3 regions of the Lysobacter sp. 22409 genome follow, and region 2 is predicted to be linked to each of the others. Evidence: riboswitches for the same ligand, from Rfam matches in the RefSeq annotation. Region 2 holds a riboswitch; each other region holds the start of a gene.
The links. A riboswitch is a leader RNA that binds a small molecule or an ion and turns the genes downstream of it on or off. The one in region 2 is predicted to bind cobalamin.
Positions count from the first base shown of each region.

Region 1: it holds a riboswitch for cobalamin, as region 2 does, so the genes downstream of both, btuB (TonB-dependent vitamin B12 receptor) here and ACTJJK_RS04010 (CoA-acylating methylmalonate-semialdehyde dehydrogenase) in region 2, are expected to answer to the same signal.
Region 3: it holds a riboswitch for cobalamin, as region 2 does, so the genes downstream of both, metE (5-methyltetrahydropteroyltriglutamate--homocysteine S-methyltransferase) here and ACTJJK_RS04010 (CoA-acylating methylmalonate-semialdehyde dehydrogenase) in region 2, are expected to answer to the same signal.

Region 1 is NZ_JBQEOE010000006.1:130,972-134,194, forward strand. Features, by position in the region: gene btuB (TonB-dependent vitamin B12 receptor) at 83-1,945, opposite strand; cobalamin riboswitch at 2,067-2,313, opposite strand; gene ACTJJK_RS05215 (TfoX/Sxy family protein) at 2,394-2,807, opposite strand; gene ACTJJK_RS05220 (GAF domain-containing protein) at 2,804-3,223, opposite strand, start outside.
Region 2 is NZ_JBQEOE010000005.1:30,231-33,453, reverse strand. Features, by position in the region: partial or broken gene ACTJJK_RS04020 (hypothetical protein) at 1-330, shown strand, start outside; gene ACTJJK_RS04015 (hypothetical protein) at 676-924, opposite strand; cobalamin riboswitch at 1,428-1,648, shown strand; gene ACTJJK_RS04010 (CoA-acylating methylmalonate-semialdehyde dehydrogenase) at 1,788-3,223, shown strand, end outside.
Region 3 is NZ_JBQEOE010000068.1:11,804-15,026, forward strand. Features, by position in the region: gene ACTJJK_RS22045 (aldo/keto reductase) at 1-81, shown strand, start outside; gene ACTJJK_RS22050 (hypothetical protein) at 121-1,140, opposite strand; gene ACTJJK_RS22055 (hypothetical protein) at 1,374-1,544, opposite strand; cobalamin riboswitch at 1,565-1,771, shown strand; gene metE (5-methyltetrahydropteroyltriglutamate--homocysteine S-methyltransferase) at 1,977-3,223, shown strand, end outside.

The DNA.
Region 1 (3,223 bases), on a different contig from region 2:
GGTGTTTCTGCGCCAAAAACAAAAAGCCCGGCGATGCCGGGCTTTTTGTCGACGCTCGACGATCCGCAGATCGGTCGACCGCTCAGTTGACCGGTGCGTAGCGCAGGGTCAGGAACCACTCGCGGCCGGGCTGATTGAAGTACGAAGAGGTTTCGTACTCGCGGTCGAACACGTTGGCCACGCGCGCCTGCAGACTCAGCGCGGGGGTGATCGCGTACTCGGCGCGCAGGTCGAGGGTGCCGTAGCCGCCCAGGCGGGTGCTGTTGGCGACGTCGTCGTAGCGCGAACCCGAGCCGACCGCGGTCGCACCGAAGCGGAACTTGCCGAAGCTGCGGTCCAGGTCGATGCGCGCGCTGTGCTTGGCCCGGCGCGGCAGGTCGTTGCCCTGGTAGAAGCCGGCGCGGTTTTCGGTGTCGAGGAAGCTCGCGCTCGCCGCCAAGGTCCATTGCGCGAACGTGGTGTCGATGCCGATCTCGGCGCCGCGCATGCGCGCGCGGTCGATGTTGTTGGGCAGGTTGATCGACGAGTCGTAGGTAATCAGATCGTCGGCGCGGGTGTCGAAGCCGTCGATGCGGGCGTTGAAACGCTCGCCGCGATAGGCCAGGCCGAGCTCCCAGGTCTTGGACTCTTCCGGGCGCAGGGTCGCGTTGCCGAAGAACGGGTAATACAGCTCGTTGAAGGTCGGCGCCTTGAACGCGGTGCCGTAGCCGACGGTGACGCGCCAGCGCTCGGCGAAGTTCAGGCCCCAGGCCGCGCCGCCGGTGGTGTGGCCGCCGAACTGTTCGTTGTCGTCGCGGCGCAGGCTGGCCTCGAACGACTGCGCGCCGAAGCGGCCCTGGTACTGGACGAAGCCGGCCTTGTTGTCGCGCTCGCTTTCGTCGTACACGGTGTCGCTGTCGACGCGGTCGCGCAGCCAATCGAAGCCCGCGGTCAGCACGTGGCCTTCGGCCAGGGTGAAGTCGCCCTGCAAGGTCGCACTGTCGCGATCGGTCTTGAAGAACCCCATTGGCACTTCGCCGAGGAAATTATCCGAGCTGTCGACGTTGCGGCCGGCCAGCAACTGCAGGTGAATGGTTTCCGACGGACGCCATTGCAGCTTGCCGCCGATCACCTGCTGCACGGTCTCGGAGCGGTTGACGAAGCTGCCGTCGTAATCGTTCTCGCCTTCCGCGCGCAGCGCCTGGCCTTCGATGCTCCACTGTTCGTTGAACTCGAGGCCGCCGCGCAGAGACAGGGCGTGGTTTTCGTAACCGTCGCGGTCGGGCTCGTCGGTGAAGCAGCCGGCGAACACCGGGAAGCCGGCGCCGCGGCAGGCGTTGATGCCCTCGGTCTTGCGGAAGCTGTAGTCGGCGCCGAACCAGCCGCGCTCGCTGCGACCGCCGAAGCCGGTGCCGAATTCGAGGCTGTCGTTGCTGCCGCCGCCGACGTGCACGCGCGGCGCGAAGCCCTGCTTCTCGCGGCGGGTGAACACCTGGATCACGCCGCCGATGGCGTCGGCGCCGTACAGGCTCGAACGCGGGCCGCGCACGATCTCGATGCGGTCGATCAGTGCCAGCGGCAGGTCTTGCAGCGCGGCCAGGCCCGAGGTCGGCGAGCCGACGCGGATGCCGTCGACCAGCACCAACACGTGGTCGGACTCGCTGCCGCGCAGGAACAGGGTGGTGAGCTTGCCGGCGCCGCCCTGGTTGGAAATGCTGATGCCGGCGCGGCCGCGCAGCAGGTCGTTGAGGTCGCGCGCCTGGCTGCGCTGGATGGTCTCGCGGTCGAGCACGTCGACCGGGGTCAGGGTGTCGTTGACGCTGACCGCGGTGCGGTTGGCGGTGACCACCACCTCGTCGAGGTCGGTGGCGTCGCCGGCCGGAGCGGCGAGGGCGGCGGTGGGCAGCGCCAGCGCACAGGCGATGGCAAGCGACAGATTCAGGGCGTACGTGTTCGGGGCGGACATGGGTAAAGCTCCAGCGCGCGCACCCGGAGGCGCGCGACGACGACGGCGGAAGGCGGTTGCGAGGAGGCAGCGGGCCGTGCAGACAGCCGGATAGCAGCCGCCGCGACGCCCTCCGCATCGCAACCTGTGGCGCCTCAAGGCCGGTCTCCGGACTCGCAAGCGCAGCGCCGACGCGGGGTCGGGCTGCCGATCGCGGCGCCTTCCCGTGCCGAGCACAGTGGCGGTTGCCGCGATCTGTCTTGCTTACCGTTGCGGGGGCAGTGCCGGACTGGCGCCGATCCTCCCGCAGGAGAGGGCGCGTCACCGGCTTCCCGTTTCAACCCGGCGATGGAGAAAGCCGCCGGGTCACCTTGAAGCGGTGCGCAGTCTACGCGAAGCCGGCGCCCGGGGCCAAAGCCGCGGGCGGGCGGAGCGGCCGGCCGGAGGGGGCGCAGCGGCGCCGACGGGCTCAGTCGCGCCCGTCGTCCTCGTCGTGGCCGCCGGGGCGGTCGTCGTCGTCCAGGCCGTTGCCGTCCAGACCGCCGCCCTCGAATGCGTCGTGGCGTTCTTCGGCGTGCACGGTGGTGTGCACCGGCGCGGCGGCCGGCTTGTTGCGCGGCGGCGGCAGCAGCGCGGTCGCGGCTTCGGCGGCCTGGATCAGCTGTTGTCGGCGTTCGTCGCTGATCTCCTGCCAATGGCAGTCCAGCAGCGCGCCTTCGATCGCGTACAGCAGGTTGAGCGTCGGCTTGAAGCCGGCGCGCTTGACGCGCATGAAGGCCTCGACCGTGCCGATCGCGGAGATGTCCTCGTGCGTGCGCAGGCCGACCTGGCGCAGCCAGGCCGCGCTCTTGGGGCCGATGTTGCGCATCTTCGGCGCGGTCATGCCAGCGCCTCCACGTACACGCGCGCCAGCGCTTCCAGGCCGGCCTGGTCGTCGGCATCGAAACGGTCCGGAACCGGGCTGTCGAGGTCGAACACGCCGATCAGGGAATCGCCGTGGACCAGCGGCACCACCACTTCCGAACGCGAGGCGGCATCGCAGGCGATGTGGCCGGGGAAGGCGTGCACGTCGGCGACGCGTTGGGTCTGGCGGGTCGAGGCGGCCGCGCCGCACACGCCCTTGTCGAGCGGAATGCGCACGCACGCCGGCAAGCCCTGGAACGGGCCGACCACGAGTTCTTCGCCGTCGTAGAAATAGAAGCCGACCCAGTTGAGTTCCGGCAGGGCATGGCTGACCAACGCCGACAGGTTGGCGGCATTGGCGATACGGTCGCGTTCGCCGTCGAGCAAACCGCGCGC
Region 2 (3,223 bases):
TGCGCCGCCCTCCGGGTCTCCATCGGTCTCGCCAGTGCATGGCTACGCCAAGCTCTAAATGGCAACGGCAACGACGAATCTCGCTCTAAGGGTAGGAACGACGTGAGCCGCGACCACGAACTGTGGATGGCGACGATACTTCGCAGGCGGCGTCAAGTCCCGGCCTCGGTCGTGGCTTTGGCCTTGGCTGTTGTTGTGCGACGTCTCGCACTAGCGAAGGCAACAGAAGACCCGAAGGGCGGCCTGCATGGATGCAGGCCGTTTTTCATCGGGACAGGGATGTCCCGTATGAAAAAGCCCTGCGTTGGCATCGATCATGCGGGCTTGTGATTCAAAACAAAAGCATTTTTCTTTGGTGACTTTCTTTTGTTGCTTTAGACAAAAGAAAGTTAGCCGCCGCTTTAGTGGCGGAAGCTTTTGGCGTTTGATCCTGATCCTGATCCTGATCTCGCTTGAACGATGCGCGGCGAGATCGCAAGAGCGCGGTCGCGGCTCGCGCCGCTCCTACTCCCGCGAAGGCACGCTGCTTCGATGAGCGATATCGGCGCTGTCGCCTCTGCGCATCCCGCGGTCGCGGCTTGTGACCGGAGGAAATCCAGTAGGACGCCGCTCCTACCCTCAGAGCCCCCACCGCGATGCCACGAACACGAACCAACCCGCGCCACCGGCAACCCCTCAGCGGCGTATCTCGAACCCCGGGTTCTCATTGAGCGAACCATCCGCCTCCAACACCGCGTAACGCTCGCCATCGGGATGAAATACCACCGGAATCGGCTCCAGGAACAGCGGCCGCCGAACGAAACGCAGTTCCCAGCGGAAATGCTCCAGGGTCGTCAACGCGTCCAGTTGCTCGCGGGTCAGCCCTGCGCGCAAGGCCACGGCACTGGCCTGCTCGGTGCCGTTGCGTCGTTCACGGTTGGTCATCGGGTGCCGCTCCTTCAGGAATGCCGTATTGCGCTCTCGCCATGATCTTGCAACGGCATGCGAATGTCACCCGAGCGGCCACTGCCCGCGGGATGCTTCAGCGCCGACGCTCGACGACGAACCCATCCACCGCCACCGATGCTCCCCATCGTGGCGATGCGCCCATGCCGATCCGGATGCCCCAGTCACAGCAGCCCCCGCCGCACCAGTCATTTCGCCCGCATCGTTTCCAGGAATACACGCTGCCCATCACAGTATCGAGCGATGCCCGGCGTTTCGCCCGAGCATCGCACACAGGCGAACGCGATCTCCTACGCAAGCAAGCGAACATGGCGCATTCGTCGCGATGCATTCCATTCGCCGTGGTGCGGTGCCGTGCAGAGGCGTCACACATCCGCGCGACGACAAGATGAATGCGGCGTTCGAAGCAATCCGACCACGCTGTCGTGCGAGCGAGCGCGCAGCTTTGCGCAGCGCAGCTTGTCCGCTTTCGATCCGACGCCTACACTCCGCCGGCCACAGGTGTCCTGCCGCCGTACCGGCGAGCAGGGTGAAACGGGAAGCCGGTGCGAGTCGTCAGACTCCATTCCGGCGCTGCCCCCGCAACGGTAGGCGAGAACACCCGACTCAATACCACTGCGATCTCGCGGGAAGGTGTCGGGGTGATGCGGATCGCTCCGCATCGCTCGCAAGCCCGGAGACCGGCCAGTGGCGGGCATCGCATGCGATGCCATCCTCGGGTGTTGCGGTGGGCAACCGGACGGGCTGGCTCGACGCGGATGTCCGTTGCGTGGAACCGACTTGTCTTGCTCCGCAATCCCCGTCACGCGGGTGAGCGACACGGAGCTGAAACAATGAACGATATGAATCGCGTCGCGACCGAAGTCGCGACGGTCAAGCTGCTGATCGACGGTGCATTCGTCGAATCCCGATCCCAACAATGGCGCGATGTCGTCAACCCGGCTACACAGGCGGTGCTGGCGCGGGTGCCGTTCGCGACTGCGGACGAAGTCGACGCCGCGGTACGTTCGGCGCAACAGGCCTTCAAGAGCTGGCGCAAGACCCCGATCGGCGCGCGCGCGCGCATCTTCCTCAAGTACCAGCAACTGATCCGCGAGCACATGGGCGAGCTCGCCGCGATCCTCACCGCCGAACAAGGCAAGACCCTGGCCGACGCCGAAGGCGACGTATTCCGCGGCCTGGAAGTGGTCGAGCACGCGGCGGCGATCGGCAACCTGCAACTCGGCGAGTTGGCCAACAACGTCGCCGGCGGCGTCGACACTTACACCCTGTTGCAACCGCTCGGCGTCTGCGCCGGCATCACCCCGTTCAACTTCCCGGCGATGATTCCGCTGTGGATGTTCCCGATGGCCATCGCCACCGGCAACACCTTCGTGCTCAAGCCGTCCGAACAGGACCCGCTGGTGACGATGCGCCTGGTCGAACTGGCGCTGCAGGCCGGCGTGCCCAAGGGCGTGCTCAACGTCGTCCACGGCGGCGAAGACGTGGTCAATGCGATCTGCGACCACCCCGACATCAAGGCGGTGTCCTTCGTCGGTTCGACCAAGGTCGGCACCCATGTTTACAACCGCGCTTCGCTGGCGGGCAAGCGCGTGCAGTGCATGATGGGCGCGAAGAATCACGCGGTGGTGCTGCCGGACGCCAACAAGGAGCAAACCCTCAACGCCCTCGCCGGCGCAGCGTTCGGCGCCGCCGGGCAACGTTGCATGGCCGCCTCCACCGCGGTGCTGGTCGGCGAAGCGCGGGCCTGGATCCCCGAGCTGGTCGCGAAGGCGCGCACGCTTAAGGTCAATGCCGGCACCGAGCCCGGCACCGATGTCGGCCCGGTGATTTCCTGCGCCGCGCGCGAACGCGTCGAAAGCCTGATCGCCTCCGGCGTCGAGCAAGGCGCGAGGCTCGAACTCGACGGCCGCAAGCCGTCCGTGCCGGGTTTCGAGCGCGGCAACTTCGTCGGCCCGACGATCTTCTCCGGGGTCGAGCCCGGCATGCGCATCTACGACGAAGAGATCTTCGGCCCGGTACTGATCGTGCTCGCCGCCGACACCCTGGAAGCCGCGATCGACCTGATCAACGCCAATCCCAACGGCAACGGCACCGCCCTGTTCACCCAATCCGGCGCGGCCGCGCGCCGCTTCCAGGAAGACATCGACGTCGGCCAGGTCGGCATCAACGTGCCGATCCCGGTGCCGGTGCCGCTGTTCTCGTTCACCGGCTCGCGCGCCTCCAAGCTCGGCGACCTCGGCCCCTACGGCAAGCAAGTGGTGATGTTCTACACCCA
Region 3 (3,223 bases), on a different contig from region 2:
GGCTTCCCGCACGATTTCCTCGCTCTGCCCGGCATCCGCCAGGTGATGTTCGGCGGCGCGCGGGTCGAACGCCGCTGGTGAGCGCCCGGCGGGGTCGAGCTCGCGCGGCGCGCACGACGGCTATTCGGCGCTCTTGTTGGAACGCTTCTTCGACGCGCCCGCAGTGGCCGGCGCGTCGGCATCGGCGCCTGCGTCGTCCGGCAGCGGCAGGCGCCGCAGGTCGCGGGCGTACAGATCGGCCGGACTGTCGGAGGGGCAGGTCTCGTCCGGGAAGCCGAACTGTTCCTGCAAGGCTTTTGCGCATTCCGGCATGGAGGCGAAGTTTTTGCCGGTGGCCATGCACTGCGCGTCGAAATCGCGGCGGAAGGCTTCGCGGCGGCGGACGAAGTCCTCGCCGCACTTGCGGGTCAGGCGGATGCGGTCGAGGTCGTCCTGGGCGGCGTTGGTGCCGTCGAGGCCGAACTGCTTGAGCTCGTCCACCGTCAACACGCGCAGGTCGCGGTTGGCGATGGTCATCATCAGGTCGGCGACGCCGGTGGCGACGCCGTTGCGTTCCAGATAATCGCGCACCTGCTGGTTGATCGCCTTGAGTTCGCGGCTGAGTTCGGCGCGCGAGGTCGCGGTCGAGCGGTCGCGCATCAGCCGGTGGATGCCGACCTTGCCTTCGATCGAGCGAGTGTCGCCGGCGGCCAGCACCAAGACGCAGGCGCTATGGCAGACCGAATCCTCGCGCACCCAGATCGCCCAACCCGATTCGGCGATCGAGTCGCCGGCGCGGATCGCTTCCTCGACGTGACCGCCGCTGGAGTCGATGTCGAGGATGCGGGTCTGGATTTCCATGCGTGTGGCCATCGCCGCCACGCGCTGCACCAGCGCGGTGAAGCCGGCGCCGATCTTGCCCTGGTAGTGCAGGCGCACCACGCCGCTGGCCTGGCACGGCGACAAGGCGTCGACCAGGCTGAAGAAGTCCAGCGCAGTCAGCGGTTTTCCGTCGCCGAAACGCGGGTAGTCGTATTCGCAGCTGATCTTGGCCACGCCGCCGTCGAGCTTGGCCGGCGGCCAATAGGTGCCCTGCAGGATGTCGGTCTCGCTCGACGCGTCCGCGGCGGCGACCTTGGGCGACTCGTTCTGGCTGCCCATGGTGACCGGCTCGGACCGGGCCGGCGGCGGCGCGGCGGAATCCCTCCCGCAAGCCGCCAGTCCGAGCAGGCACAAGGTCAGCGCAAACGTCCTTCTGAAAAGCATGTTCCACCCATCGGAGTCGGGATCGCGCGGGCCGTCCTGGACCCGCGCTGCGCATCGTCGCCACAGCACGAACGTTAGCCCCAGGGCCCGCCAAGCTCAACGGCAGGAGGTCATGGCGTTCGCGCCCGTCAGCGTGCCGACATCATCGTCGGCGGCGCATGAACGGCAGCCGGGGAAACCCCGGCCGCGGCGCCGTCGCCGGCTGCGGCCACAAATCGCAAACCGGGTCCACGCATCGCGATCGCGGCGATTGACTTCGCCGGTCGCGCTGCGTAGCTTGGCGGCGTGATGGTGAACATCGCTTCATGCAGATGAAGCGATGTGACAAATCGCCACCGGTTCGCACCGGCGGCGGTTAGAGGGAATCCGGTGCGGACGCCACGTCCAATTCCGGAGCTGCCCCGCAGCGGTATAGGGAACGAACTTCGTCAGGCACTGGGAGCGATCCCGGGAAGCGACGGACAGTAGGAGGCGCCTCGTGCTCCATGCCCCAAGCCCGAAGACCTGCCATGACCGGAAGGCTCGCCTTCCGTCCGACTCCGGCCCGCAAGGCGTCGGCGCTGCGTCCGGGCCCGTCCCGGCGCGGGCCGCGTCGTGCGCGCCGGTTCGCCCGCGGGGGCGAAGGTCGACACCAAGGGTTGTGGCGAAGCCGGGCGCGCGAGCGTCGGGCCGGCGCAGCCGTGGTCTCCTTCGTTGCCCTGCGCCATGCCCACGCATCGCAGGTAATCATCATGATCAGCGTCACCCATCTCGGCTTCCCGCGCATAGGCGCGCGGCGCGAGCTCAAGCTGGCCCTCGAATCGTTCTGGAAAGGCGACACGCCGGCCCAGGCGCTGCACGACACCGCCCACGGCCTGCGCGAACGCCATTGGCAACTGGCGCGGCAGGCCGGCGCCGACGTCGTGCCGTGCAACGATTTCTCCCTTTACGACCACGTCCTCGATACCGCCGTTCTGTTCGACGCGATCCCGGCGCCGTACCGCGAGGTCTACGACGAAAACCCGCTGACCGGCTACTTCGCCCTCGCCCGCGGCCTGCAGGACGGCCGTCGCGACCTGCACGCGCTCGAGATGACCAAGTGGTTCGACACCAACTACCACTATCTGGTCCCGCAGTTCGAGCGCGACCAGCGCTTCGTCCTGCGCGGCGACAAGCCGCTGGCGGAACTGGCCCAGGCGCGCGCGCTCGGCATCCAGGCGCGGCCGGTGCTGCTCGGCCCGGTGTCCTTCCTCAAGCTCGGCAAGCGCAGCGACGGCGGCGACCCGCGCGAGCTGCTCGATGCCCTGCTGCCGGCCTATGCCGAATTGCTCGGCAAGCTCAAGGCGGCGGGCGCCGACTGGGTCCAGCTCGATGAGCCGGCTCTGGTGCTCGACCTCGACGACGACGATCGCGACGCCTATCGCCGCGCTTATGCGGCCCTGGCCGAAGCCGACGCGCCGCAACGCCTGCTGACGACTTACTTCGGCGGCCTCGGCGACAACGCCGCCCTCGCCGCCCGCCTGCCGGTGCAAGGCCTGCACGTCGACCTGGTGCGCGCGCCGCAGCAGTTGGAAAGCGTGCTGCCGCTGTTGCCGGACGACCGCGTCCTCAGCCTCGGCGTGGTCGACGGCCGCAACATCTGGCGCGCCGATCTCGACGCCGCGCTGAGCCTGGCCCGCCGCGCCGGCGATCGCGCGCAATGGCTGGCGCCGTCGTGCTCGCTGTTGCACGTGCCGACCGACCTGGAACTGGAACGCAAGCTGCCCGCACCGCTGCGTCACTGGATGGCCTATGCGCGGCAGAAGATCGAGGAACTGCGCCTGCTCGCCGATGCCCTCACCGGCAGCGCCGACGCCAACCGCGACCTCGCCACCGCCGCCAGCGCGCGCGCTGCGCGCCTGGCCTCGCCGTTGCTGCGCAATGCCGAGGTGCGCAAGCGCCTGGCCGCGGTCGAACCGGCCATGACCCGGCGCGCCTCGCCCTACCCGCAACGCGCCAA